4 regions of the Sporolactobacillus terrae genome follow, and region 1 is predicted to be linked to each of the others. Evidence: riboswitches for the same ligand, from Rfam matches in the RefSeq annotation. Region 1 holds a riboswitch; each other region holds the start of a gene.
What was found. Region 1 has a riboswitch for S-adenosylmethionine ahead of K7399_RS11390 (PLP-dependent transferase). Riboswitches for the same ligand answer to the same signal wherever they lie in the genome.
Positions count from the first base shown of each region.

Region 2: it holds a riboswitch for S-adenosylmethionine, as region 1 does, so the genes downstream of both, K7399_RS10165 (phosphoadenylyl-sulfate reductase) here and K7399_RS11390 (PLP-dependent transferase) in region 1, are expected to answer to the same signal.
Region 3: it holds a riboswitch for S-adenosylmethionine, as region 1 does, so the genes downstream of both, metK (methionine adenosyltransferase) here and K7399_RS11390 (PLP-dependent transferase) in region 1, are expected to answer to the same signal.
Region 4: it holds a riboswitch for S-adenosylmethionine, as region 1 does, so the genes downstream of both, K7399_RS14780 (amidohydrolase) here and K7399_RS11390 (PLP-dependent transferase) in region 1, are expected to answer to the same signal.

Region 1 covers NZ_CP082837.1:2,367,048-2,374,536, reverse strand. Annotated here, with positions in the region: gene K7399_RS11405 (sensor histidine kinase) at 1-1,071, shown strand, start outside; gene msrA (peptide-methionine (S)-S-oxide reductase MsrA) at 1,055-1,588, shown strand; gene K7399_RS11395 (helix-turn-helix transcriptional regulator) at 1,779-1,967, shown strand; SAM riboswitch class I at 2,028-2,138, shown strand; gene K7399_RS11390 (PLP-dependent transferase) at 2,241-3,362, shown strand; gene metC (cystathionine beta-lyase) at 3,355-4,542, shown strand; gene K7399_RS11380 (bifunctional homocysteine S-methyltransferase/methylenetetrahydrofolate reductase) at 4,542-6,404, shown strand; gene K7399_RS11375 (Dabb family protein) at 6,740-7,039, shown strand; gene K7399_RS11370 (DUF1002 domain-containing protein) at 7,149-7,489, shown strand, end outside.
Region 2 covers NZ_CP082837.1:2,129,289-2,136,777, reverse strand. Annotated here, with positions in the region: gene K7399_RS10185 (sulfate/molybdate ABC transporter ATP-binding protein) at 1-191, opposite strand, end outside; gene cysW (sulfate ABC transporter permease subunit CysW) at 230-1,096, opposite strand; gene cysT (sulfate ABC transporter permease subunit CysT) at 1,120-1,953, opposite strand; gene K7399_RS10170 (sulfate ABC transporter substrate-binding protein) at 2,003-3,007, opposite strand; SAM riboswitch class I at 3,650-3,766, shown strand; gene K7399_RS10165 (phosphoadenylyl-sulfate reductase) at 3,997-4,734, shown strand; gene sat (sulfate adenylyltransferase) at 4,824-5,978, shown strand; gene cysC (adenylyl-sulfate kinase) at 5,995-6,603, shown strand; gene K7399_RS10150 (nitrite/sulfite reductase) at 6,629-7,489, shown strand, end outside.
Region 3 covers NZ_CP082837.1:1,767,512-1,775,000, forward strand. Annotated here, with positions in the region: gene mnmL (tRNA modification radical SAM protein MnmL/YtqA) at 1-99, shown strand, start outside; gene K7399_RS08395 (tetraprenyl-beta-curcumene synthase family protein) at 96-1,163, opposite strand; gene metK (methionine adenosyltransferase) at 1,319-2,539, opposite strand; SAM riboswitch class I at 2,670-2,788, opposite strand; gene pckA (phosphoenolpyruvate carboxykinase (ATP)) at 3,004-4,590, shown strand; gene ytkD (RNA deprotection pyrophosphohydrolase) at 4,729-5,223, opposite strand; gene fbpA (Fur-regulated basic protein FbpA) at 5,317-5,580, opposite strand; gene tagH (teichoic acids export ABC transporter ATP-binding subunit TagH) at 5,842-6,636, opposite strand; gene K7399_RS08425 (ABC transporter permease) at 6,651-7,478, opposite strand.
Region 4 covers NZ_CP082837.1:3,062,684-3,070,172, forward strand. Annotated here, with positions in the region: gene K7399_RS14755 (VOC family protein) at 371-793, shown strand; partial or broken gene K7399_RS16330 (DUF6176 family protein) at 919-1,249, shown strand; gene K7399_RS14765 (DUF5316 domain-containing protein) at 1,254-1,541, opposite strand; gene K7399_RS16190 (hypothetical protein) at 1,572-1,700, opposite strand; gene K7399_RS14770 (VIT1/CCC1 transporter family protein) at 2,266-3,012, shown strand; gene K7399_RS14775 (VIT1/CCC1 transporter family protein) at 3,034-3,723, shown strand; SAM riboswitch class I at 3,908-4,011, shown strand; gene K7399_RS14780 (amidohydrolase) at 4,305-5,471, shown strand; gene K7399_RS14785 (serine O-acetyltransferase) at 5,828-6,382, shown strand; gene K7399_RS14790 (Vga family ABC-F type ribosomal protection protein) at 6,844-7,489, shown strand, end outside.

The DNA.
Region 1 (7,489 bases):
GCGAAGAATGAACAAAAAAAATCCAGTCTGGATTTTGCTGAGGGCACCCAAGTTTCCAAGCAGTTTTTCAAACCTTTTTTAACCGCAACATCAGAAAATAGTGTTGAACAGCGAGTGGATGACAATTATTACCATTTACTCGTCAGAAAAGCAGATATCGATGGACAAGCCTTTAAAGTTATTTTTATTAACGATGTGACTGCGGAAAAGAATCTCTTAAACACCCTTCAGATGATTATTTTGTTAGGGCTTGCCATTGGCGCTTTTGTGTCGATCATTGCCGGCTACTTTCTGGCGTGGCGTGCGCTTCAGCCGATTGAAAAGGCGTGGAATCGACAAAATCGGTTTGTCGCCGATGCGTCTCATGAGTTGCGTACGCCGCTTTCAATCATTCAATTGAAAATCGAAGGACTGTTGCGGCAACCGCGGCAAAAAGTGCAGGAATCCGGCGAGGACATTGCAGTGATGCTTGATGAGACACGCCGCCTCTCCAAGCTTGTCGGCAATTTACTGACCCTTGCCCGTAGTGATGCCAACCGTCTTGAAGTCACACTCGCGCCGTTTGACCTAAAGGCAATGATTAAAAAGGTAACAGAGCCATTCTCGGAGATGGCTGAATTTGAAGAGAAAGCATTTTCACTTGAAGTATCGGAAGATCCCATTTATATTAATGGGGATGAACAGCGTGCGCATCAGCTGCTCGTTATTCTACTCGATAATGCGATGAAATTCACATCGAAAAATGGAGCGATTCAAGTGGCTTGCTCGCGTGAAAACAAATTTGCCAAGCTGACCATATCGGATAGCGGCTGCGGACTTTCTGAGAAAGAACTCCCGCATATTTTCGATCGGTTCTATCAGGTCGATCAATCGCGAACGGAACGAAAAGGGACCGGTCTCGGGCTGTCGATCGCCGATTGGATCGTCAGCAAACATCGTGGCAAAATCGAAGTAGAAAGCGAGCTGGGCAAAGGGACAACCTTTACGGTACGGCTGCCATTAATGAAAAACGAGCCGGAGATTGAGCGCAACGCGCAAGGAGAGGATGCGGAACATGACGAAAAAGCTTGAGAAGGCCACGTTCGCCGGAGGCTGTTTCTGGTGCATGGTCAAGCCTTTTGATACATTGCCGGGCATCGAATCGGTGGTTTCCGGTTATACAGGCGGAACCGTTGAGAATCCGACCTATGAACAAGTGAAAACAGGGACAACCGGCCATATGGAAGCCATTCAGGTCATCTTTGATCCAACGCTGTTTCCTTATGAAAAACTGCTTGAGCTTTACTGGACACAGGTTGATCCAACCGATGATGAGGGACAATTCTTTGATCGCGGCTCTAATTACCGAACCGCGATTTTTTATCATAATGCGGAGCAAAAGGGGCTGGCGGAGCAATCGAAAGCAGTCCTGGCAGCAAGTGGACGCTTCCACAAGCCGATTGTGACGCGGATTCTTCCGGAAGCGCCGTTTTATCCGGCCGAGGAAGAACATCAGAAATTTTACAGGAAACACCCGGACCGCTATAAAGCTGAACGTGAGGAGTCCGGACGCGATGCGTTTATTAAGAAAACGTGGGGGAATGAGTAATCAGAGTGGCTTATTCATGACGTTGCGGAAAACCACAAAAAGTCGTCCATCACGCAGGGAGGAAGCGGATGGATTACTTTTTGTTTTCTTTTTAAGACCCAAATCACGTGCAAATTAATCAATCGTGCTGCAGCGTTAAGGAAAGCGTTAAATCCGTGCTTTCCTTAGACCAATTCAAAAGCTCAAGAATTTGTCCCTTCTTAAGTGCAAACGAAACGCTTTACGCTTGTCACAGGATGAGCTAGGGAAGAAATGCCAAGTGTCACGGCAAACAATTAATGCCATTGAAAATAATAAGTATGATCCGACATTAAAACTAGCGTTTAAGCTGGCAGATGTATTAGGAACCTCGGTGGATCATTTATTTGATCATGAATAAAGTCTTGAAAAAATCGCGACAGTCATGTAAACTATTTAACAACTAAACAAGATGTTTTGATTCTTATCAAGAGAAGCCGAGGGACTGGCCCGATGAAGCTTCAGCAACCGTCGCGTATGTGCGACAAGGTGCTAATTCCAGCAGACGGCAACGCAGTCTGAGGGATAAGAAGATACATGGCGGATAAAGCCTTCTTCTTATCGAAGAAGGCTTTTTTAATACGCTTTTTTGGCACATGAGTTGGAACTTGATATTTTTTGGGAGGCATGTAGCATGGCGTCATATCAAACAGAAACAAAGCTCGCACAAATTGGCAATGGCTTTGATGAACTTGGGGCGGTGAATACACCAATCTATTTATCGACTGCCTACAAGCATGAAGGAATCGGAATTTCAAAAGGCTTCGACTACACGCGGACCGGCAATCCGACACGTTCAATTCTCGAAAAAGCGATTGCCGATGTTGAAGGCGGTCAAGAAGGTTTTGCCTGCAGCTCGGGAATGAGTGCCATCCAACTGGTGTTCCAGTTATTCAGCAGTGGTGATCATATTATTGCGTCACGAGACTTGTACGGCGGCACTTTTCGTCTCTTTGACATTCTCAAGGAGCAGTATCATCTTTCATTTTCCTACTGGGACGGCGAAAACCTTGATGAATTGACTGATCTTGTCTGTCCGGAGACGAAAGCGATCTTTATCGAGACGCCAACCAATCCGCTGATGCACGAGGTTGATTTGTCGGCGATTGCCAAAATCACAAAGCAAAACGATTTGCTGTTGATCGTGGACAATACGTTTTATACGCCAATCCTGCAGCGACCGATTGAACAAGGTGCCGATCTTGTTGTACACAGCGCGACCAAGTATTTAGCCGGACACAATGATGTGCTGGCCGGTCTTGTTGTCTCGAACGTCACGAAGGTGACTGAGAAACTGCGTCTCTACCATAACGGCTGCGGCGCCGTCCTTGATCCATTTTCTTCTTGGTTGGTGATTCGTGGATTGAAGACCCTTGCTTTGCGGATACGCCAGCACCAAGACAATGCGCGTAGAATTGTCACTTATCTTGAAGAACAGCCGTTTGTGACGAAGGTGCTCTACCCGGGAAAAGGCGGCATGGTCAGCTTTGAATTAACCTCACCGAAGCAGATTGAACCGTTCCTGACTGCGCTAAATCTGATTACCTTCGCGGAAAGTCTCGGCGGAGTCGAAAGCTTGATTACTTATCCGGCAACGCAAACCCATGCGGATATTCCTGAAGCACTGCGCTTGAAATACGGTTTGTCCAATTCGCTGCTGCGTCTATCAACTGGTATTGAACATTCGGACGACTTGATTGCCGATCTTGATCAAGCCTTTGAATCTTTGAAAGTAGGAGTGGTTGAACATGAGTGAGTCGGTACAGTTTTCAACGAAATTGATTAAAGAGACCGTTGCGGTTGATCCGCAAACCGGTGCGGCGAATGTACCGGTGTATCTCTCGTCAACCTTCCATCAAAAGGATTTTGATCATTTTGGAAAATACGATTATACCCGCTCTGGAAACCCAACCCGCGAAGCGCTTGAAGATGCAATAGCAGCGCTTGAAGGCGGCGAACGCGGCTTTGCTTTTGCCTCAGGTATGGCAGCAATTTCAACTGCATTTTTACTTCTGTCTGCAGGCGATCATGTCGTTGTTCCGAAAAATGTTTATGGCGGAACGTTTCGCATCTTGACTCAGGTGCTTGGCCGATTTGGTATCGCTCATACGTTTGTCGACACGACAGACCTTGAAGAGGTCGAGCAGGCGATCCGTCCGAATACGAAGGTAATCTATGTGGAGACGCCATCGAATCCCACTTTGCGCGTGACCGATATCCGCGCAATTGCTCAACTTGCGAAAGCACATCGATGTTTGACTTTTGTCGATAATACATTTATGACGCCGGTGTTCCAGCGCCCGCTCGATCTGGGTGCTGATCTGGTACTGCACAGTGCGACGAAATTTATTTCCGGACATAGCGATGTGGTTGCTGGGCTTGCTGTTGCCGCTTCTAAGGAAATTGCCGACAAGATTTACTTCCTTCAAAACGCGCTTGGCGCGGTGCTCGGTGTTCAGGATTCATGGCTGCTGCTCCGCGGACTGAAGACGCTTGATGTCCGCATTCGTAAATCGGCGGAGTCGGCGCAGCGCATTGCCGAATTTTTTGAAGTACGGCCTGAGGTGAAGCGCGTTTTTTATCCGGGACTCGCCGATCATCCAGGGGCAGCACTGCATGCTCGGCAGGCCTCTTCCGGCGGCGCGGTGCTTTCCTTTGAACTCAAGAATGAAGCAAGTGCCCGGGCGTTTGTCAATCACGTGAAACTGCCCGTATTCGCGGTCAGTCTCGGTGCCGTGGAGTCTATTTTGTCCTATCCACCGAAAATGTCGCACGCGGAGTTAAATGAAGAAGAACGTGAGAAAGCAGGCATTGGCAGCGGATTGCTGCGCCTGTCGGTAGGACTTGAAGACGCGGAGGACTTGATCGGCGATTTCAGCGAGGCATTCGCTGATGTTCAGGATCATGAACAGGTGACGGTGAGGAGTGAACGGTAATGGGGCATTCTATACTTGATGTATTAAAGGAAAGAATTTTAATTGGTGATGGAGCGATGGGGACGCTGCTCTACTCGTATGGGATCGATCGATGTTTTGAGGAACTGAATGTGTCGCAGAGCGAGGCGGTTCGCCATGTCCATGAAGCTTACATTAATGCAGGCGCAGATGTCATTCAGACCAATTCTTATGGTGCAAATCGCATCAAACTGGCAAGATACGGACTTGAACACGAGGTCGCCCGTTTCAACCGGGCGTCGGTTCAACTGGCCAAACAAGCGGCGAAGCCGGAAACCTTCGTACTCGGGACGATCGGCGGTATCCGTGGATTTCAGAAACAATCGGTTGAGCTGGATACGATCCGTGCCAGTTTCCGAGAACAGGCGGATGCACTGCTCAGTGAAGGCATTGATGCGCTCTTGCTTGAAACCTACTATGATTTTGACGAGTTGCGGGACGTCCTGCAGATTGCCCGCACCATGACGGATCTCCCGATTATCACTCATGTTTCGATGCAGGAACCGGGTGTACTCCAGAACGGGATGCCGGTAGCCAAGGCATTAGAAGGCTTGGAAGCACAAGGCGCCGATGTGGTCGGAACCAATTGCCGGCTTGGGCCGTTCCATATGATTGAAGCACTGCGCGGCATTCCGCTGCCAAAGAAAGCTTTTCTATCGGCTTACCCGAACAGCAGTCTTCCCGATTACCGCGACGGAAAGCTTCACTATGAGAATGAACCGGAGTATTTTAAAAAGTATGCCGTTGACTTCCGTAATGAAGGGGTGCGCCTCCTTGGCGGCTGTTGCGGGACAACACCAGTGCAGATTAAGGCTTTTAAAGCAGGCATTTCCGCCCTGGAACCGCTGAAGACAAAAGTGGTTACCGTGCATCCTGAGGTGGTTCATGTCAGTGAAGCTGCTGAACCTCCGGAATCTGCGCTGTATCAAAAAAGCGTGCATGGCCGCTCGGTCTTTGTTGAATTCGATACTCCGCGGCACCTGAATACCGATCACTTTTTTAGAGGCGTCCAAGCGCTTGAAGCGGCAGGGGCGGACGCAATTACGATGGCCGACAACTCGCTGGCGTCCCCGCGCATCAGCAATGCGGCGATCGGCAAGCTGGTCAAAGATCGTTTTCACATGCCGCCGCTCGTTCACTTAACCTGCCGTGACCGCAACTTGATTGGGCTTCAGTCGCATCTGCTTGGATTGGATGTGCTCGGGCTGCATGATCTGCTTGTGATTACCGGGGATCCGACCAAAATCGGCGACTTTCCAGGTGCCACATCCGTCTATGATGTATCGTCAATGGAACTGATCAAGCTGATCAAGCAATTCAATCGCGGCATCTCTTACTCAGGGAAGAGCTTAAAGAAACCGACGCATTTTCGCGTCGCCGCTGCTTTCAATCCAAACGTCCGCAACTTGGATCGCGCCGTTCAGCGCTTGAAGCGCAAGATTGAATGCGGGGCTGATTATTTTATCTCACAACCGGTCTTTGATAAAGAACGAATCATTGCGATTAGTGAAGCCACACGTGACATCTCAGCACCAATCTACATTGGTATTATGCCGCTGACTTCCGCGCGCAACGCCGAATTCCTGCATAATGAAGTACCCGGTATTCGTTTGCCGGATGATGTTCGGGCCAAAATGGCGGCGACCTCCGGAAAAGAAGAGGCGCGTCAGGTCAGTCTCGACATTTGCCGTGAACTGATCGATACGGCAATGGCGCATTTCCGCGGTATCTATTTGATCACGCCGATGAGTCACTACTCAATGAGCGTGGACTTGGTCAAGTATATTAAGAAAAAAGAGCGTGAGTATACCACTTTGGAAAACAGTGAAAATATGCTTCTGTAATGTAAGCATGCGTGATCATATGCAGCAATAGACTCAGGCAGGGCCTCCCATCGTGCGAAGGCTCTGCCTCTTTTTTTTACAGATAAAGAATGCTTAGAATTTTGCCCCTTATTCAAAACAACAGACCCGTGTCTTGATCGAGAATCAAAACCGAATGCAGCACTGCAACCAAAGAGCGAATGTTTGTTCATTCACGTCATAAACAAACGTTTAATTGATCGATGTAATCCGTCAGTCATCTGTGTGAAGATCACCAAAATAACCGCAGACGAATCAAAAGGTGATATGATAGGAACGAATGAAAGCTTGAGAACATGTTGAAAAGAGGGTTATTCATGATTGAACATATCGTACTCTTTAAATTTCGCGATGAAACCACAACGGCACAGATTGAAGAAGGCGCGCGTAAGCTGCGGTCCCTAAAACAAAAGCTCCCATACATTCTCGATATTCAAGCAGGGCTCAATTACTCTACACGCGGAAAAGGTTATGCGATGGCATTGACCGTACGCTTCAGCTCGAAAGCAGACCATGAACGCTATACGCCATCAACGGAACATCAGGCTTGCGTTTCTTATTTAAAAGAAATAGGACTTGTTGATTCTTTAGCCATGGATTTCGAGATTGCTGAATAAGATGAAAAAGGGCTGTCTCTTAATACGTTAGACATTATTATAACAATAGCAATACAGTACACGCTTTTGGGGAGCCGCTGTCCGACTGCTTCCGGAAAGGAACGAATCGATGAAAAAAATAAGCTTGCTCGTTGCCTGCTTGATGCTGGCGATCGGGCTATTTATTCCGACCAAGGTATTTGCCGATGCTGCACCCGGCGATGTCGTTGTCACGCTTGGTGCCAATCTGACTGCTGATCAAAAGCAGTCAATACTCAATGAGATGGGCGTCGATGCCGACACGGCTCAGATTATTACAGTCAATAACAGTGAAGAACATCAATACCTTGATAACTATCTGTCCAAGGCACAAATCGGCACGCGATCAATCAGTTCATCGAAAATTACGCTTGGAAAATCAGGATCCGGCTTGACCGCAAGTACCCATAATATCACCTATGTTTCTAAAGA
Region 2 (7,489 bases), 240 kb from region 1:
TGTCCGTGAAAAACGATTTGCCCATTATCCGGCTGTTCCAGTCCGGCGACAATGCGAAGCAATGAGGTTTTTCCTGATCCTGATGGCCCTAGTAAAGCCACGAGTTCGCCGGTCGGTATCGTTAAGTTGATATCGTTAAGAATTTGAAAGGAGTCAAATGCTTTGGATACGTGATTAATTTCAATACTCAACATGAATACCTCCTGAAAAAAGTAGACCATTCAAGTCTTCACAGGGTCTGCTTTTTAATGAAATTTTCAAGTATCACTTTAATGACCATGGTCAGAATAGCCAAGAGCGACATAATCGATGCAATGGCGAAGGCAGCGACAAATTGGTATTCATTATACAGGTTTTCAATTTGCAGAGGCATTGTATTCGTCATTCCACGGATGTGACCGGAAACAACAGAGACGGCACCAAATTCGCCGATGGAGCGCGCATTACATAAAATAATCCCATAGAAAAGTGCCCATTTGATATTCGGCAAAGTCACATGAATAAACGTTTGCCAGGCGCTGGCGCCGAGCATGATCGACGCTTCCTCTGAAACGGTTCCTTGGCTCTGCATTAATGGGATCAGTTCCCTGGAGATAAAGGGAAAGGTCACGAACAGGGTGGCCAGAACGATCCCAGGGACGTTAAAAACAATGTTGATATTATGGCTGATCAGCCACTGACCAAGTGAACTGTGCTGTCCAAATAAAAGAATGAAAATCAAACCGCCAATCACAGGTGAAACAGAAAAAGGAAGATCGATCAGCGTAATAAGAAAATTTTTGCCTCTAAAAGAATATTTTGTGATTACCCAAGCAAAAAGGATTCCGAAAACCGCATTGATTGGGACGACGATCAGTGTGACGAAGAGTGTCAGCCGGATTGCAGATAAAGCATCCGCTTCAACAATCGATGACAAATAGACCCTGACCCCTTGCCTAAACGCTTCAAAAAAAATCGAAACAAGCGGGATGATCAGAAAACTGAAGAAAAAGAGCAGGACAATGGTAATGAGCGACCAGCGTACAATGTCCCCTTTCAGTGAATGACGGGCAGTAAACGCTTGACCAGGTAGATTCGGTTGAACCGTGCTTTCCATAAAACAGCAACTCCTCTTCCGAGTTAATGGCTCGCATAACGTATGCGCGACCACCACTGGATTAAATTAATCAGCAGGATCAGCGCGAACGAGATGACAAGCATCACAACGGCAATAGCTGTCGCAGCCGGGTAGTCGAACTGTTCCAGTTTTGTCATAATCATCAGCGGCGCGATTTCCGTTTTAAATGGCATATTTCCGGCAATGAAGACGACGGAACCGTATTCGCCAAGCGAACGTGCAAATGCAAGCGAAAACCCGGACAGTGCAGCAGGCAGCAATTGTGGGAAAATAACTCTTCTAAATGTCTGAAACGGTGTCGCGCCGAGAGAGGCCGAGGCTTCTTCGACTTCGTGTTCAAAATTCTGCAGAACCGGCTGAACCATTCGCACGACAAACGGCAGTCCGACAAAGATAAGTGCGAGCGTAATGCCAATTGGCGTAAACGAAACATCAAACGGCAGCCATTTGCCGATCCATCCCTTCTCAGAATAGAGCGTTGTGAGGGTAATACCGGCTACCGCAGTTGGAAGAGCGAACGGTAAATCAACAAGACCATCGACGATCCGCTTCAATGGGAAGGTATACCGGCTGAGCACCCAAGCAAACAGGAGCCCGAATACCAGATTCACGAGGGCAGCTGAAAATGCAGTTAGAAAACTCAACTTGTATGAAGCGACCACTCTTGGGTCGGTAACGTCATTCCAAAAAGCTGTCCAGCCGAGCCGAGCTGAATAAATAAAGACAAGTGAAAGCGGGATCAGCACGAGCAGAGACAGGTAGAGCGTCGACAGACCCATCGTCAAGCCAAAACCGGGAATGGATTGTTTCTTTTTTGAATGCTGAATACGTGACAAATTTCTCAACTCCATTGCGCACGGATTAACAGAAGCGAATGTACAGTGATTATTTAGAATAAATTTGGTCGAATGTACCGCCATCAGCAAAATGCGTTTTCTGAGCTTTTGTCCAACCGCCGAAGTGATCTTCAACCGTTACAAGATTAAGTTTTGGAAATTGATCACTATATTTAGCCAGAATTTTCTGGTTCCTTGGTCGATAATAATTCTTCGCAATAATATTCTGAGCTTCATCGCTGTAGAGGTATTTCAAGTATTCAGTAGCGACCTTTGTTGTTCCATTGCTTTTCGCGTTCTTGTCGACAACTGCAACGGGTGGTTCTGCAAGAATACTTAGTGACGGCGTAACGATATCAAACTTGTCCTTGCCGAGTTCATCGATGCTCAAAAACGCTTCGTTTTCCCAGGCGATCAGCACATCACCGACACCGCGCTCCGTGAACGTTGTGGTTGCGCCGCGTGCACCGGAGTCAAGCACTTTTACGTTGGAGTAGAGTTTTTTGACGAATGCCTTGCTTTTCGCTTGGTCGTTATTATATTTCTTGTCCGCATAAGCCCAGGCCGCTAGATAGTTCCAGCGTGCGCCGCCGGAGGTTTTAGGATTCGGGGTGACAATAGAAACGCCTTTTCGTGTCAGGTCATCCCAATCTTTGATGTGTTTCGGATTGCCTTTGCGCACAAGAAAGACAATGGTTGAGGTATAGGGGGTGGAGTTATCAGGCAGTCGTTTTTGCCAGTTTTTATTCAGGTTGTCCGTGCTATCGGCGATTGCGTCAATGTCACCAGAAAGGGCCAGTGTGACGACATCTGCTTTTAAACCGTCAATAACCGAGCGGGCCTGTTTGCCTGAACCGCCATGGGATTGCTGAATGGTTACATTCTGATTTGTTTTCTTCTTCCAGTACTTGGCAAATGCAGCATTATAGTGTTCGTAAAGTTCTCGAGTTGGATCATAGGAAACATTAAGCAATTTGATCGACTTTTTCGTATTGTCGCCGGATCCTTGTGAAGCATTGCTTGATCCGCAGGCGCTGAGCACACTGATAATCATCAATGCAGCAAGAAGCAACAAGCTGTGTTTTTTCATTTTAACTTCCCCCTTAAATAGCATTGCATTTTTCTTTTTAAGTGATGGTGTCACGAAAGCAAACAATCAGCAACAAAGGAAACGGGTTTGAAAAAAGCTGCAATTAAGGACACTTATCAACGCTCAGGCAGAAGAATCGGTAGGGTCTGCGGCAGCCATCGGGCAGTCGATAAGGATTCGCCTCAATTCTTTCTCCATAATTTTCACGAAAAATCCCCATTCTCTGAAAACGGTGTGAAGAGGATTACATACGTACCAAGAATCCGGAGATCCCTAGTCTATTAGGGAGAACCTGTTCGATTTAGCGCCTTTACGTATTCTTACAAAAAATGGTTTCCGGGTAGCTACGGGATCTCCGCTGTTCACGATAAGCGTCACTTAAATTGGATTAATCCTATCACTATAGTTGGTATTAGACAAGGGATAAATTTACTAAAATCAGAATTTGTTACATTTTGCAATTCTATCAACCGGTCTTGCGTTTCTATCATTCAGCAACTCCGTTTATCCGATGAATCAATAAAGAATTTTAATTAATTTGTAAACTATGAATAAAGGATCATTGACATCCCTTGCGATTCATTCTAAAATCAAACACAATTAAATGATCTATCCAGAGTGATGGAGGGACTGGCCCGATGACATCCGGCAACCTGCACAGATTCGTTTTCTCTGTAAGGTGCTAATTCCAGCAAAATGGTCAACCATTTTGAAAGATAGGAAAAACGACGCAACCCTTTTTCCTACAAAATGGAAGAAGGTTTATTTTTTTAGGAGGAGGTTAAAACGAGTGGCATTTGTCATTACATCGGTTTGTATCGGCGAACATGCAGGGAAATGCGCAGACGCTTGCCCTGTGAAAACAATGCTGGAGGATGCAATGCCGGATGGCGGCAGGCACAAACAGTGACAACTAGCGGGATTTTTTTGCCTAAACGCAGACTGCGAAATTGATAAAAGAGGTGAGCGCAACGTCGAATACAGTAACTTACAGTCAATGGGGCAATGCGAAACTCCCTGAATTCAGTGATCGAACAGCGTTGCTTGAGTCCAGAAAAGTACTCGGGTGGGCCTTCCAGGAGTATGGGGATAAAGTCGTTTATTCCTGCAGTTTCGGTGTTGAAGGAATGGTGCTGATTGATCTGATTTACTCAATAAATAAAACTGCTTCGATTATTTTTTTGGACACTGATTTTCACTTCAAGGAAACCTATGAGCTGATCGATCGCGTGGAAAAGCGTTATCCGCAACTGAAGATCATCAAAGAAAAACCTTCGCTTACCCCTGAACAGCAAGCTGAAAAATATGGCGCGGAGCTTTGGAAGCGGCGACCCGATCTCTGTTGCCGGATCCGCAAAATCGATCCGCTTGCGGGGCGATTAAAACACTATAACGCATGGATTTCCGGGCTAAGGCGTGAGCAGTCTCCACTGAGACGATCCGTTTCATTTGTAAACAAAGATGAACGCTTTCAATCGGTGAAAATTTGTCCGCTTATCCATTGGAAATGGACGGAAATATGGGATTATGTGCGCAAACATGATTTACCGTATAATCCGCTGCATGATCAAAACTATCCTAGTATCGGCTGCGCCTATTGTACGCGACCGGTGAAAGCCGGCGAAGATCAGCGCGCAGGCAGGTGGAGCGCGTTTGATAAAACGGAATGCGGGCTTCATTTAAAAGGCTGAAAATCCGAGTATAATGAGATGAATAATACGATTATTGGTATTTGAAAACATGCAAGAAATGCAATTTTAGAAACGGAAATGAGGGGAAAATCATGACAAGCATACCGCATGGCGGCACACTGGTGAATCGGCAAAACTTTGGGGGAGCCGTTGATGAACTGGATAAAGAACTTCAGATTGACCAAGTCGCATTGAGTGATCTGGAATTGATTGCAAGTGGCATTTACAGCCCGCTCACCGGTTTTCTTAATGAGGAGAACTATCGTTCAGTCGTCGAAACGATGCGGCTGACAACTGGGCTTGCTTGGACAATTCCGGTGACATTGCCGGTAACCGAGGACGCAGCTGAACGGGTAAGCATTGGCGAAAAAGTTAAACTGACCTACCAAGGTGAGGTATACGGTACGATTGAGATCACCGAAAAATATCATCCGGATAAGGAAAATGAAGCAAGAAAGGTGTACTTAACCAATGATACCGCACATCCGGGTGTGAAACGGTTGTATGAACGCGGCGACGTGTATCTGTCTGGTCCGATTGAACTGATTAAGCGCTCGAAACGACCTGCTGAGTTTGCGGACGATTTCTTGGATCCTGCAGAAACGCGGCGTTTGTTTGATCGAAAAGGCTGGAAGACCATTGTTGGCTTTCAGACGCGTAATCCGATCCATCGCGCTCACGAGCATATTCAAAAGACAGCGCTTGAGACGGTTGATGGGCTGTTTATCAATCCCTTGGTCGGCGAAACAAAAAAAGATGATATTCCTGCGGATATTCGTATGCGAAGCTACCATGCCTTGATCGACAACTATTACGTGAAGGAGCGAACGGCACTCGCCGTATTCCCGGCTGCGATGCGCTATGCAGGGCCGCGTGAAGCTGTTTTCCATGCGATTTGCCGGAAAAATTTCGGGTGTACGCATTTTATTGTCGGCAGAGATCATGCCGGGGTTAAGGATTATTATGGACCCTATGACGCGCAGAAGATTTTTTCTAACTTTTCGCGTGATGAACTGGATATTCAAACCCTTTTCTTTGAAAACAGCTATTTTTGCAAAAAGTGCGGAAGCATGGCGTCAAATAAAACCTGCCCGCATGATCCGTCGAACCATGTCTCCCTTTCCGGAACGAAAGTAAGAGCTTTGCTTAGGGAGGGAATCCGTCCGCCTGAAACGTTCAGCAGGCCGGAAGTCGCTCGGGTTTTGATTGATGGATTAAGAGAAAAGGCAGATCTTGCGAAGTAAGGGGGATGTAGGGCACATGGCGGATGCAGAGCATATCATTTGGCATCAAACGACCGTAACGAAAGCGGACAGAGAAAGAAGAAGCGGACACAGGGGCGCCGTTGTTTGGTTTACCGGCTTGTCCGGCTCAGGAAAATCGACGCTTGCCAATCGTGTTGAACATGAACTTTTTAAGCGCGGAATCCATACCTATCTCCTTGACGGAGACAATATCCGAACCGGGTTGAACAGCGATCTGGGCTTCTCCGCAGCGGATCGAAAAGAAAATATTCGCAGAATCAGTGAAGTAGCCGGCTTGTTTGTCGACAGCAATGCGATTGTGCTGACTGCCTTTATCTCGCCTTTTCAGGCAGATCGCGAAGCGGCACGACAGCGCGTCGCGGATGATGAATTTTTTGAGATCTATGTAAAGTGCCCACTTGAGGTATGCGAAAAGCGTGATCCGAAAGGTTTGTACAAGAAAGCGCTCGCCGGTCAAATTACAGCATTTACCGGTATCACATCGCCCTATGAAGAACCTCCGGCGCCTGATCTGATTATTGATACATCGGAACAGCGTTTGGAGGAGAGCACGCAGAGGGTCATGGATCTATTAGAAAAAAACCGGGTGATCGGCAACAAATGATCCGGTAATGAGGAGGAAGACGCCGATGGCTTATGAAAAGGTTTGGGCGAATAATGAGAAACTCAACAAAAATGAAATCAATAAGTTAAAGAAAGACGGGCTGTCAATCTTTGATGATATTCCGAAGTATGCGAAAGAAGGATTCGCATCCATTCCGAAAGATCAGTACATGTATTTTAAATATGCTGGGTTGACGGTACAGAAACCCCAGGATAAAGGATTGTTCATGCTTCGGGTGAAAGTGCCGACGGGAATTATGAACAATAATCAGGCAGTCGTTCTATCAGAAATTGGCAACGCATTCGGGCGCGGTTTTTTGGACCTCACCACGCGTCAGGCAATCCAATATCATTGGGTTCCTCTTGAGAAGCTCCCGGAAGTTTTTGATCGTCTGCATGCAGTCGGTCTGACAACAAGTGAAGCAGAAGGCGATGCACCGCGCAACATTGTCGGTAATCCGCTTGCCGGTATCGATGCAGACGAATTGTTTGACACACGTCCGGTCGTAAAAGACCTCTTTGACTTTTTCCAGGATAATCCGGATTATTCCAATCTGCCGCGTAAGTACAAAATATCAGTGAACACAAATATTTATAACGCGGGGCACGCCCAAATCAATGACCTTGCTTTTATTCCGGCGACCAAAGTGATCGATGGTCAATTGGTTAAGGGGTTTCATGTGCTGGTTGGCGGGGGTCTTGCGGCGAAGCCTTATCTTGCCCGGCAGCTGAATGTGTTTGTTCGTCCGCAAGAAGTGGTGAAGATCGCTGCAGCGGTTACTAATCTGTATCGCGACTATGGTTATCGAAAAAGTCGCGCACGCGCACGGCTTAAATATTTGATTGCCGACTGGGGCATTGAGACGTTCGAGAAGAAAGTTTTGGAG
Region 3 (7,489 bases), 600 kb from region 1:
AACAAATGGGAAGTTCTCGATGCCATCGACGACGAATTAAAACGACGCGACAGTTGGCAAGGTAAATTTGCCGAAATACCACTGCAAAATCAGGATTAAATACTTTGCCTGATTCTACGGTACAGCCATCCGTTAACAAAGAAAAACAAACCGCTGCCACCCGATTTGCGAATCAATTTGCGAGCTAGAACGCGTACATTGCGCTGTTTGGCAACCTTGCGATCGGCGAGGTAAATACCAAGCAGCCCGCGGTTGATCATCTTGTGGAAGTTCTTGTCCGGCATCGTGTCAATCGCTGCATCTGCTTCCTCGATAAAATGTTTTAAACGATCCATCATCGCTTGATCATTCGGATAATAGAAGCAAAAATTCAGATCGCCTTCGATCCGATCCTCTTCTTGATCGACAAAATAATCCATTAAAATATGAAGGCCTTGAACCCAAGGAAAATAGCTGTCCTTGATCTTTCCGACAAGCAGCCTCATTTCATCACCGCGTGCCGCTGCATAGGAAACAATGCAAAAAATCCCCAAAGTTGATCCGGAACACGCAGCAAATTCATACCAGCTCATCTCAGGCAGATGAGCTTTATTTTTTTGAAACCATTCCATCAGCCTAGGTACGCGCTGATCGCGAACGACATGCTTATGGACTTGCAGATCACAATAAAAACCAGCAAGTTCATGGAGTGCCGGTTGAATGATCTTCAGTGTGGTCAGTTCCGACAGTACCTTCTGACAGGTTTGAACTAACGCTTCCAAATAGCCTCCATCCTGCTGCTGGCTGCGGCAGCGATAATAATTTTCAGGCCTCGCGTCCGGCGTCAAGGCATGCAGCATCGACCGGTGTAAACAGCGAAAATCTTCAGGGTCAAGTGACGTGCTGCGATCGCATAGATTGTCCAAATAATCACTAATCGTTTGATAAGCGACGATAAATGCAATAACCTCTTTTCGCCTGTCTTCAGCAATTAAGCTATAGATTGCACCACCTTCACAATGGAAGGTCTTGGATTCAATACTGGACAGTGCCTGTTTGCGCAGTTCCGGGTCAGGAATTTTGGATGCCTTTTCCTTCCACCTTTTTAGTTCACGATGGACCTCAGGAAGCACTTTTGTGTAGATTTCTGCCATCAATTTCAATGGCCGTGATGGTACCGTCATCAACATCCCTCCAATAAATACATGCGGAGCATTGTTCGTGCTGCCGATCACATATCTATCAATTATTATAGCAAACGATAAATCAATCTATGCGGGTTCAAAAACAAAAAGCTTTTCACACCCAGAGGTATGAAAAGCAATAGAACAAAGATCAATTATTGGTTCTGTTCGCTCGCTTGGATTTGCTGTTTCAGAATTTCAGCCTTGTCCGTATTTTCCCAAGGAAGCTCGATATCGGTACGACCAAAATGCCCGTACGCCGCCGTTTGTCGATAAATTGGCCGACGCAAGTCAAGCATTTCAATAATGCCTGCTGGACGAAGATCAAAATTACGGCGAATTAATTGAACGAGCTGCTCTTCAGTTGCTTTTCCGGTGCCAAATGTGTCAACTGAGATGGACACCGGCTCTGCAACGCCAATCGCATAGGCAATTTGAATCTCGCATTTTTCAGCCAGGCCTGCTGCAACAATATTTTTTGCGACATACCTAGCGGCGTAAGAAGCCGAGCGATCTACTTTGGTTGCATCTTTTCCAGAGAATGCACCACCGCCGTGCCGTGCATAGCCGCCGTACGTATCGACAATGATTTTACGCCCGGTTAAACCGGCATCTCCCTGAGGTCCGCCAATGACAAAACGTCCCGTTGGGTTGATGAAAAATTTCGTTCGATCATCAATTAACCCGGTTGGGACGGTTGGGTCAATCACATGACGATGCAAATCGTTCTTTATTTGTTCTTCTGTCGCTTCCGGATCGTGCTGAGCAGAAATAACGATCGTATCGATGCGCTCCGGATGCCCCTCTTCATCATACTCAACGGTAACCTGTGTTTTGCCGTCCGGACGAAGATAGCCAATCGTGCCATCTTTGCGAACATCGGATAGACGTTTCGCCAGCTTGTGAGCGAGCGCAATCGGAAGCGGCATCAATTCAGGGGTTTCGTTAACCGCAAAGCCGAACATTAACCCTTGATCACCGGCACCAATTGCTTCGATCTGATCCTCAGTCATCGTTCCTTCTCGTGCTTCAAGCGCTTGATTCACGCCTTGAGCAATATCCGCGGACTGTTCCTCAATCGAGGTCAGAATCGCGCAGTTTGATGCGTCGAAACCATATTTCGCGTTTGTATAGCCAATTTCCTGGATAGTATGGCGGACCACTTTTGGAATATCAACATAAGTTGATGTAGATATTTCACCCGTTACAAGAACCAGCCCAGTATTGACAACGGTTTCGCAGGCAACCCGCGCATTTGGATCGCCTTTCAGCAATTCATCAAGAATTGCGTCGGATATTTGATCGCAGATTTTATCCGGATGACCTTCCGTTACCGATTCGGAAGTAAATAATCGTCTTGAATACTTTTTTGTCACAGTACTTCACCCTGCCTTTCAAACATTATATACAAAATGGTGTCAACGGTACCCGATCCCTCTGCTTTTGTTTTCAAGGCATGAAAAAAGCCTACTCCAATTAAAGGATAGGCCGATTCTTATCGCGCGCCTCTTATTATCAGAATAAAGAGAAGATCTTCCTCGTTATTCTGCAGGTTAGCACCGTGCCGTATTCGACCGGTTGCCGGGCTTCATCGGGCCTGTCCCTCTGCCTACTCGGAATAAGAGCAGCCGTATTTGATACCTATCATAACTTAGGGAATTAAAACTGTCAACGCATTTTGAAAAGCAAAAAAGTGAAATTAAACCTAAGAATCCGCTCGATTTATGTCCTTAGATTTGTCTTGCGGAATACGGAGGGAGTCGTTAGAATAAAAGTATAGCCTAATCACTATAATGTGTGATACAAAGACGACGATCTTGTCAAAGGAAGGAATGTTAAAATGAATGATGCGTCTTTAGAAAATCCTGTCGCTAAATTGCTCCATACTGGGCAGATGCATGTTAATTTGCCCGTTCCTGAATTGATTGAACATGCGCTTCGAAAAAATGAAGGGGTATTATTAACCAACGGTGCACTTGCCGTATCGACCGGAAAATACACGGGCAGATCACCAAAAGACCGCTTTATTGTCAGTGACGACCAAACACAGGAACGAGTCGATTGGCAACGTAATCAGCAGATAAATGAAACCGCTTTCACAAAACTGCGTCATAAGCTTGCCGATTATTTAAACACACGCGAAGAAAGCTATGTTTTTCGCGGTTTTATTGGCGCTGCGCACAAGCACCGTCTGGCAATCCAAGTTGTCAATGAGTATGCTTGGCAGAACCTGTTCAGCCGGCAATTGTTTATCGAGCCGTCTGAAGAAGAGTTGGAGAGCCATCATCCGGATTTCACCATCCTTTCAGCTCCGGGATTTAAAGCCGATCCTGCAGTTGACGGCACGCGCTCCGAAGCATTTATTATTCTCTCAATGAAGCACCGTACCATCCTCATCGGGGGCACCGAGTATGCCGGTGAGATCAAAAAATCACTCTTCACCGTCATGAACTTCCTGCTTCCGCAAAAAGGAATTCTGCCGATGCACTGTTCCGCCAATCAAGGACAAAACGGAAAATCGGCACTGTTCTTCGGCTTATCCGGTACCGGAAAAACGACCTTATCCAACGCATCAGGAAGACCATTAATCGGTGACGATGAGCACGGCTGGTCAAGTGAAGGAATCTTCAATTTTGAAGGCGGCTGTTATGCAAAAGCCATTCGTCTGTCGCCTAAAAAAGAACCGCAAATCTACAACAGTATCAAATTTGGTACCGTACTTGAAAATGTCGCCTTTTCCGATAAAAGTCGGCTGCCCGATTACGCTTCTGCGCAGCGGACCGAGAATACACGTGCCGCTTTTTCCTTGCAAAACGTTGCCGGTGCGAAACACCCCAGTGTCGGTGGACATCCGTCAGCGATCATTTTTCTGACCGCCGATGCATTCGGTGTGCTTCCGCCGGTCAGCATTCTTTCTCCCGAACAGGCCATGTATTATTTTCTATCCGGTTATACAAGCAAACTGGCAGGTACCGAACGGGGCGTAACCGCTCCAGAAAAAACATTTTCAACCTGTTTCGGTGCCCCTTTCATGCCGCTTCCAGCGCCTTGTTACGCGGATCTTCTGGGTCAGCTGATGCACAAGCATAATGTAAGCGCTTATCTAATCAATACCGGTTGGACCGGTGGACCGTACGGGATCGGCAAACGCATCCGCCTTTCCGATACACGAACAATCGTTCAGTCTGCTTTAGATGGGCAACTGAACAATGTCGCCTGTTTAACTGATCCGATCTTTCAACTGCGGATCCCAACAACTTGTCCCGGAATTTCCAATCCCATCCTGCTTCCTTGGAAAACATGGGCGAACCAAACCGATTATCGACAAGCCGCAAATCAGTTGGCACATGCTTTTCATGCGAACTTTAAACAATTTGCCGCACAAACGTCCGAACGGATTCGCTGCGCCGGTCCGGCATTGCGGTGATATTGCCTGCTTGACTGAAACGGAGCAGCAGTCTCATCCCCTTATATCGCTTCATCTTCTTACAGGAATCATTTAAAAAGCAGGCGTCTCACAGTCCAAGCGGACTTTGGGGCGCCTGCTTTATCCATTGAAACCGCTTCACACAGTCACTGGAAGCCATTCTTTTTGCCGTACGGCGTTTAACGCATCAATGAAAACCCGATCTTTCATGATGAAACTAAATTGTTTCTCGTCTTTGATCGAATTCGGAAATGAGCGGATCAATTTCGGCCCATCCGTTTCCAGATAGTCCTTTTTGAATTCCATCCGATCAATTTCAGCAAAATAGATATTTTTAATGATCCGTTCTGCTTGCTGTTCAACTTGATATTGACCGATAAAAAAGAGTTTCGCCACATGAGCGCCTGTCTCTTCAAAAACCTCCCGCCGCGCGGCTTCTTCCGGCCGCTCTCCAGGATCGACCTTTCCTCCTGGAAATTCCAACCCACGTTTTGAATGTCTTGTCAACAGCCACTGGTGATTAAAGCGGCAAACCACCCATACATGTCTGGGATCCTTTGAAAAGGGTTCTGCTAAAAATGCCAGTGTCACTTTATTTCCATAAAAATCAGGAAAGATACGTTGTTTGCCCACCTGGCAGTCACCTCCGTATCACCCTCTGTCCTTGCAGGTGATACCCCCTATTCTATCAAAAAAGTCACATGGCCTCTAAATGAAATTCCGAACTCAACCAATCTCTTTGTGCATGCTCCTCTGATAATTGCTCCATTCGCGCTCCAGTTCAGACAGTGTCCATGCGTTGAGACGCTCTGTATCCGGCACAGCTGAATGATCCCTTAAAGCTTGAATCAACTGTTTTTTTCGATTTTCGACGGCTCTTCTCAGTTGGTTAACATGCATCATCAACGGACTCGCTTTCGGAAAACGGTTACATTTGTTTGCTGAAAGCGATCCTTCCTCCTTCCTTTTCTTATCGATTTTTGTGGTCACTCTTCCCGATTCCAGTATGCACCGAAGGCGTATTTTTAATCGCTAGTATACAATAAAAGCGCTTACATTGATACTATTTAGCCTAGGCATCCGCTCATTTTTCCTACATTGTGCGGGTTTATTTATTTTTTTAACAGGAAATAGGTTTATTTACCAATGAAAGCGGCAATAATAAGAATAACCCTAACCCCAATTCACTTTTTGATTTGTCCGCATCGTCATTGCGGATATTTTTCTGCAAAAAAAAAGCGCTGCTCGCGCTCAAGCTTGTACCATTCTTTTTTCTTCAACTTCTTTTTTAAACTGCTGTTTCTCCGCTTTGCTCATTTTTTTGTACTTGTTAATAAATGCTTCATAGTTCGGCATGACCTCAGACATTAACCCATATTGCTCAACATGTCCATATTGAACCCAAAGTGCTTTCTCGCAAAACTTCTTCATTTGACCAATGGAGTGGCTAATAAAGAAAATGGTTTTTCCGCGTGACTTAAATTCATTCATCTTATCCAAGCATTTATCGGCGAAGGTGCGATCCCCAACCGACAGTGCTTCGTCGATGACCAGTATGTCGGGATCGATATGAATGGAGATCGCAAACCCGAGCCGCGAGCGCATCCCGCTGGAGTACGTTTTTACTGGCTGGTCAATAAAATCACCGATATCAGCAAAGTCAATAATTTGCGGCGTTAAGGCGATGATTTCTTTTTTATTAAACCCAAGCATTAAACACTTGAGTTCAATGTTCTCACGGCCGGTCAGCTCATTTTTCAATCCGGATTGAATGGCGATCAACGACGCCTCGCCATTTACCTGTACCGTGCCGCTCGTCGGTGGAATAATACCTGAAATAATATTAGATAAGGTCGATTTTCCCGACCCATTGACACCAATGATGCCGATAACATCGCCTTTTTCCGCTTCAAAACTAATATCATGCAGCGCATAGAAGGATTTTCCGTAACTTTTCGGCAAAATCAAATCCAATAGTTTTTCGGAGTTTTTTGTGTACATTTTATATTTTTTTGATACATTTTTTACAATCACTGATTTTTCCATGAGTTGAGATCTCCTTATAAATAATCAACAAAATGATCTCTAAATTTAAGATGAATAAATGAACCAAACATCAACACAATGAGAATGAAGCACCAGAAATATACAGTATAGGCACTATGATTAACGGCATACCAGGAGGTTCCCAAAATAGAGGCCCGATAACCTTGAATTAAATAGTACATGGGATTCAGAAGCAGAACCTGCCGTAAAATTGAGGGTACCTTCTCAAGATACGCTTGCTCCCAAAGAATCGGTGTCAAATAAAACATCATTCGCATCACTGAAATTAAAATTTGATGAACGTCGCGTACAATTGTTGATAGTGTCGATGTAATTAATGACACTGAGAACAAAAACATGATAGCGCCGAACATAAAATAGGGCAATTGGATCAGGTACAGACTGGCTTTGAATGCAGTAAACTGCATGATCACTAAAATAATTCCAGTTAAAAACAGGTGCTGATACAATTTTTCAAAAATGACATAGCTCGGAATTGCACTCATCGGAAAGTTCATTTTAGCAATAAAACGAATCCGCGTGTAAATGGATCTTGATCCTTGAATGATTGCCGGCTGCAGAAAAAACCAAAGAAAAATCCCTGAGATCAGCCATGTAATATAGTGTGCATGTTTTCCATTTTCAAGAAGCACATCGCCTCGTCCACTGATGTAGCCAAAAACAAGCCAGTATACAAAGATCTGAATCATTGGATTGATTATGATCCATGCCATCCCTAAATAATTGTTGCTATTTTCGCTTTTTAATTCGTACAGAGACAAACGCCTGATTAAGTACAGGTTTTTTATTTGTTCCTGAATAACTTTCCATGCTGATTTCATAACAAAATCCT
Region 4 (7,489 bases), 700 kb from region 1:
ATCAAGATTTTTTTGATTTACTTTGCGCAAACGATTGGCTAAGACGTGTTTGAACTTCAATTTCCTTCAATCATAGTCATGAGGTGAATCAAATGCCATGATCTGGATCAAGTGTTTCGAAGAATTGTTTTGCAGGTGAGACATTCTTGAAGCGGCGTATTAAAGGAACAGAACAACGCATGTTTTTAATCGAGCCTTGCCGGGTATAAATAAATAGGTATGTCCTTCATCCCGTGCTCCTGAATTTGAACGGGAAGACTTGGGAAAGATAAAAGCGTTTGACCCATGAGAAATATAGGGTAAGCTATATGAATGTACGTTCCTGTTTCCTGGTACATAGAAAATCTAAAAAAAGGCAGAGGTGTAGGCGATGAGTGGCGTTCATCCTTATTTGCGAATGAATGGCAATGGGCAAGAGGCCGTTAAGTTTTATGAAGAGGCATTGCGCGCAGAGGTTGTTGGCGTCCAGACATTTGGTGAAATGCCGTCCAACCCGGAATTTCCGCTCCCTGAAGAAGCGAAGCATCGGGTCATGCATGCGATGCTAAAAGTCGGTGCTACCGTTCTTATGCTGTCGGACACGTTCCCGGGTGATGCTTATCAGCTGGGAAACCAAGTTGATGTAGCACTTATTCTCGATGAAGTCAGCCAATCAAAGGCTGCATTCGAGAAACTTCAAGTAGGCGGCGATGTGCTCATGCCACTTCAAGAAACGCCTTGGAGTCCTTCCTACGGACAAGTAAAAGATAAGTTTGGCGTTACATGGCAGATTTCAACAGAAGTTAAGCGTTGAATTGCGTCGACTTGGCGCACGGAAAGCTTTACAGAGCGTCAAAGGCAGCTTTGACTAATTAGGCACCCCAGCAGTTTTAAATGCTGGGGTGTTTGTGCATGTGTGCTCGGATTGTACACAGGAGGTTGAAAACAGAATTGAGCAACTTGCGTGTGAAAAAAGGCAAAACAAAAAGGTACATGAACGGCTGGTATGTCTGAATTGGATGCCAGAAGTCCTGCTGACTTTGAAAATGACGTCGAAGCGATTTTTCGCGAAAAGGATGCCGATGATGAATTCCTGTATTGGTTCTCGATTCAAAGCGAAGGCGGAGCGATGGTCGAAGAATTGAATCACGAAATCGACTGCGTTCATCTAAACTATTGGTACGAATGTATCATTGAATCCGTTCATGTACCAACGCTGGCACCGCAGGTTGAGATGATCCCCAAGCGAATACGGCGGTTGACGAGCTAAAGGACTATGCAATCCATAGAAGAGCGATAAAAGCAACGAAATTGGGAAGGCCTAAAAGAAACAAGCGGCTCATCATACCGGTTCGTTCGTTCCTGCTTTTCTTGTCTTCAGTTGCGAAGTTCGCACGGTTGCGGTCGCCACTGACTAATGCGCCGGAAGCTAGAGCGGAAATAAGCAGACAAACAATACCGATGACGGCGGCAATGCTTGCGAAGAAATCACGAAAAGGCGATAGAGCGCCGATGACAAAGAGCAGTATGGCTATGGTTAATCCGGTTGCAAAGAATTTCAATTGGTTCACCTCAAGTGTTTTGTTGGGAGATTAGTGCGCGATAAAAATGGCATAGACAATGAACGCTACCGCTGCAATGACGATCAGGGACATACATCCTGGTTTTCCGATAAATACGCGATCGAAATTGTCTTTTCTGTTCTTGTTCGATTCGAACATGCTGCACTCCTTTGCATTAACAAATCATTACGATTTTCTTACTGATTTTTCTGTATTTACAATCTATTATACATGATTGCCGGAAAAAATGCTGCCTCGGTGGTGTCATGATAACGAATGCATCGTTGAGATTTCCGATTCCTCTGCATCATCTTTCGAGGTGGTCCCCCATTTTATTACGTGGAACAGCAGCAATTCATGTCCTCGCTTAATTCTCAATTATAAACGATAAGACAAAACGTGAATTCCTTTTGAATATAATAAAGTAATGATTATTAATTGATAAATAGTATATATAAAATCATCTGGATTGATTCTGAGTTCATTCATTCTTAATTGTGATTTTTAACGAAATAATCCTATAATACGGCGATTAACAATGATAATCATTCTTTGTTATCAGCGTAATTAATTGTGATTATCATTATCAATTAAAAAATATAAATGATAATAAAGGCTTGAATTTCTAATAACAAGTGCTACAATTTTATGTATAGAATAAATGTTTCCTCGATGAAAATTAGAGCTTTTATTAATAGTGATCATTGGAAGGGAGCGCAGAGTCATGTCAATGATGGAGAATAACGTCGAAAAATTGAAACTGAGATTGAAAGAGAATGAGACGCTAAAAAAATTTTTTCGTAAAAGTACATTAGCTCAGAAAGTTAACGTCCTGCGCGCGAGCGTGATGGGGGCGAATGATGGAATTATTTCCGTTGCCGGCATTGTTTTAGGCGTTGCCGGAGCAACAAATAATAATTTTGCGATTTTTATAGCCGGAATCGGTGGCTTGCTTGCGGGAAATATCTCGATGGCAATGGGAGAGTATGTGTCGGTCCATTCGGAACGCGATGCTCAGGAACGAGCGACACGAAAAGAGAAGCAATTATTGGCAACAAATTATGACCAACAGTATCAATACATTTGCAAGCGGTTGGAGACGTCGGGGATTTCTCATGAGCTGTCTGAACATGCGGCTCAAGAAATGATGGCGCGTGATCCGCTCGGAACGGTCGTTCGTGAGAAATATGGGTTTGATCCAGCACAGTTCACAAGTCCGTTTGCGGCCGCACTGGCTTCGATGCTGTCGTTTACACTGGGAGCATTGCTTCCCCTTATGGCAATGACCTTGTTGCCCGCTCAATGGAAGACCATTGGAACGATGCTCGCTGTCGTATTCGCGCTCATGATTACAGGGTACAGCGCCGCTGCCTTGGCGCGCACCAATCGATCCCGCAGCGTCTTTCGCAATGTAGTGGCGGGCTTGCTGACGATGCTTGTCACTTACTTTATCGGAAGTCTATTTGCCTAAGGATTCAGGAGATGAGTTTCATTGATTCAGAGTAAGGTAACGAAACAGACCATGAGTGAAAAATTAAATACACTAAGAGCCGGCGTGCTCGGTTCGAATGATGGAATCTTGACCGTTGTCGGCGTGCTGTTCAGTGTGGGTGCGGCAACGACGAACCACTTCACAATCTTGATCGCCGGATTATCCGACTTGATTGCCTGCGCGTTCTCAATGGCAGCAGGAGAATATGCATCGGTTAGTACGCAAAAAGATACGGAACATGCGGTTGTGGAAAAAGAACGGTCACTGCTTGAAAGCAATCGTGCGCTTCAGCTGCAGCAGGTTGCGGACTATTATCAAACGAAAGGGGTAACAAGCAAAACAGCGTACGCGATTGCCCAAGAACTGATGGTACGCCGCCCATTACAAACCGTTGTCGACGTAAAGCACAACATTCAATTGGGTCATTATATGAATCCTTGGTTTGCCGCATGTGCCTCTTTGATCTCTGCGGCGATGGGCGGCTGCCTGCCCCTTCTCGCCCTTACCTTTCTTCCTGGAAACGCGCAATGGCCGGGAACAATCGGTGCAGTCATTCTGTCCGTAGCACTTACCGGGTTTCTTGGCGCGAAGCTTGGCCGAGGATTTGTTAAAAAAGCGATTATTCGTAATGTGATCATAGGGATTGTTACAATGCTGATCCATTATTACGTCGGTGTGCTGATTGTTTGAAAACAGCGTGCCCGTCATGATTTAAAGGCGGGTTAGGGTTGTGGCGCAAGGAGGCTGTAGTCCCGCTCTTTTCAACGAATTCGTGACAATGGATGCGCCTAATTAAATTATTCGGATAAAAATACTAAGAATTATCTTGACGCTTGCAATTATTTTAGATACACTCAATACACCAACTGAATCATTCTTATCAAGAGCGGGGGAGGGACTGGTCCAATGAACCCCGACAACCAGCATTTGCACGATGTATGGTGTCACATCCAGCAGATTCATTCTGAGAGATAAGAATAATAGCAGCGAACGTTGCGACGGCTATTTTTCTTCGACTCAAGAAAAATAGCCGTTTTTCTGTACACGATTCGTGTAAGGGCAGCGTTCGCGGGCAAAGTTCCATGGTATTCCAACATAATAACTTGTTCAAAAATAAGACCGTACTTGAAGATGTAACGGAAAGTCTTAGTGTCGTCTCGAGAAGAACGAGGAACTGGTCGAGGATTCGAAACCAAAAGAACGCTTTGAAAACAGCAAACGTGTGCGCACGCAAGCTTTTCTGCAAAAACTGACGTATGAGGAGGATTGACATGACTCAGATTAAGGAAACTTTGCAAACATTAGAACCGCTCTTTCACTGGTTTCATCGCCATCCGGAACTCGCGCTTAGCGAATTTGAAACAACGAAAAAAATCAAACAGGTGCTGACCGAGCACGCGATTGAGCTTTTGCCCAACCCGCTGGATACCGGTGTTTTCGCAAAGATCGGTGGCAAGCATGACGGACCATTGATTGCGCTTCGAGCGGATATTGATGCACTGCCGATTAACGAGGAGTCAGGGCTGACCTACTCTTCTGAGTATCCCAATCGGATGCATGCCTGTGGTCATGATTTTCACTTAACCAATTTACTTGCGACAGCCATCGAATTGAAAAAAATTGAAGATGAGCTGAACGGAACAGTCTTGCTTATTTTCCAACCGGCGGAAGAAGTCGATCATGGTGCAGACAAGGTTGTGCAGACCGGCATCTTAGAGGGTGTGGAAGCGATCTTTGGTCTTCACGTCAATACAGAACTACGGGCGGGCGTTGTGGGTATAAAAGAAGGCAATTTGAATGCCGCGGTTGATCGCTTCTTTGTTTCGTTTACAGGAAAAGGAGGGCATGCCGCTCATCCTGAAGATGCGAATGATGTGATTGTTGCGACAGGGCAGTTGATCGGTGCCGCTCAATCAATTGTCAGCCGCAATATCAGTCCTTTCGAACCAGGTGTGGTGTCGATTACACACATTGAAGCTGGAAAGACATGGAATGTCCTACCGAGTACCTCCTTGCTTGAAGGGACGGTTCGCTCATACGCGCCAAGCGTTCGCGGGCAAATCAAAGCCCGTTTGCAGGAGGTGACGCGTGGCATAGCCGCTACCAATGGCATTAGCGGTGCATTTAAATGGGTGGATGGTGCGCCGGCCGTGGTGAATGACCACCGCTTAACGAAACTGGTTGCGTCTGTAGCAAAGGAGCAGAACTTTGATGTTGTTCCTCTGAATCCAAGTATGGGCGGCGAAGATTTTTCATCCTATCAACAGGTGATTCCCGGCACCTTTTTCAATGTTGGTGTTTCTTCGGACTATCCGGTGCATAACAGCAAATTTAAGGCGGATCCGAAAGCCTTTGAAACATCCGTTCCTCTTTTCATTGCATTAGTCAAAGCCTATTTTGAAAGGGGCTTAAGCGATGGTGAAACGCTTCTATCCTGATTTTTTAACGATGTGTTCGGACCGATCATGCAGCCGGGGTCGAGCGCCAGTTTTGCCGGGACCAGCCGTGTTGGACGAGTGGCTCATTATGTGGTTAAGTCGCCACTGCTTTAAAGCGTAGCCTGAATTGAGCGGATAAAGCAGATCGTTTTACACAATCTGAAAATTCTGCTAAAATATAAAGATGAGCGCTTCTTCCATTGTTATTCATAGTAATCGGACAGCACCTAGAAAGGTGTTTTTTTGTATCTTTATATTTAGGATCGTGGGCAGAAAGTTGCAGATGAGCAAAGTTTATCTAAAAAATGAAAGGATGATGCATCAGTAATGGAAAAAGACAAGAGTTTGGTGGTTGGATGAAAAAATGGCGAATCGATATGCAGGCGAATGATCGGGTCAATGGAAAACTTGTACTCACCATTTACCGCTTTGGCAACTGGCTGTACGAAGATTTTAAAGTCCCGGTGTTTCATTGGCTGCTTTGGTGGAGTTATAAGATTTTGAATTTAGTTATTGCAAAGGGGTTTTGCAGTGCGGACATCCCTGCAAGTACCAAAATCGGTGCGGGTCTTTACTTAGCTCACGGCGGCAATGGAGTTGTCATCCACGAACGGTCGGTCATCGGCGAGCGCGTATCAATCCTTCAGCAAGTGACGATTGGTGAAAATTCTCATCACAGAACACATCCTGATGTTGGACCGATCATCGGCAGCGATGTTTATATCGGCGCCGGTGCCAAAGTGGTTGGGCCGATCAAAGTCGGCGACAGCGCAATTATCGGAGCAAACGCTGTCGTTTTAAAGGATGTCCCAGATATTGCTCGGGCAGTCGGCATCCCGGCCCACATCATCAAAAGCGATAAAATCATCTATACACGACATTCCCCCTCAGTAAATTTAAGGAAGAAGTAAGAACTCAGCCGTTCAGCACGTCTCATCAAAAGGCATCTCCCAACTGGCGGAGCTTCATGATCACGCCCAACCTTGACAAGGCAAGGAACGTCAACTGAAAAGCAGCATGTGTCAAAAATTCGTGATCCTCGAATGCAGATAAGTGCTCAGAGGCGGTCGGACTTTACAAACGGAGAGCGTTTAACTAAACTAAAGGTAATCAAACGAACGGAAGGGTGAACCAAGGGCCGATGAAAAACTAATCCTATTTTTGAAGCTGATAACTGAGGGACGTTGAAACAGTAGCTTTTTTCTGTCTTCATGCCTTCAGTCGGATGTTCAGAGTAGGATGGTTTTCTTCGCTCGTGCCCAAAAAGAGTGGATCTCTTTTTGCTGTTCACCAAAGTGATGCCGCCTATTCTGAAGCCGGATAGGGGGCATTTTTCTGTCCCCGGATATTGAATGAAAATGGGGATGATGCAATGGTTTTACTTGAGGCAATGAAGATCAAACACTCGGTCAAAGATCGGCTACTGTTTGCCATCGATCAATTATACGTGCATGAGAAGGATCGGATTGGTCTGGTTGGACGAAACGGAAGCGGGAAGACGACACTGCTCAATATACTTGCGAAAAAGCTGACTCCGGAGGAAGGAACCGTGATCCAACGGGCATCATGTGACCTGCTGCCTCAGCTGAAACGCGCGGATACGACCAAAAGCGGCGGTGAAGTGACGCAGGCATACATTCAGGAGGCACTGCTTAGGGCGCCGGAACTCTTGCTCGCTGATGAGCCAACCACAAATCTTGATCTTGAGCATATTGAGTGGCTGGAAAAGAAATTGAATGCCTGGCAAGGCGCATTGATCCTTGTGTCGCATGACCGTGCCTTTCTCGACCACTTGTGCACGACAATCTGGGAGATTGAGGATGGGAAGCTAACGAAATACACGGGCAATTACAGCGCCTACGAAAAACAAAAAGAAGCCCAACGCGCCGAGCAGCAACTTGCTTATGAAAAATATGAGAAGAAAAAGCGCCAACTGGAGGATGCGCTGCAATTAAAGGTGAGGAAAGCTGAGCGGGCCACGAAAAAGCCGAAACATGTGAGTGCATCCGAATCAAAGA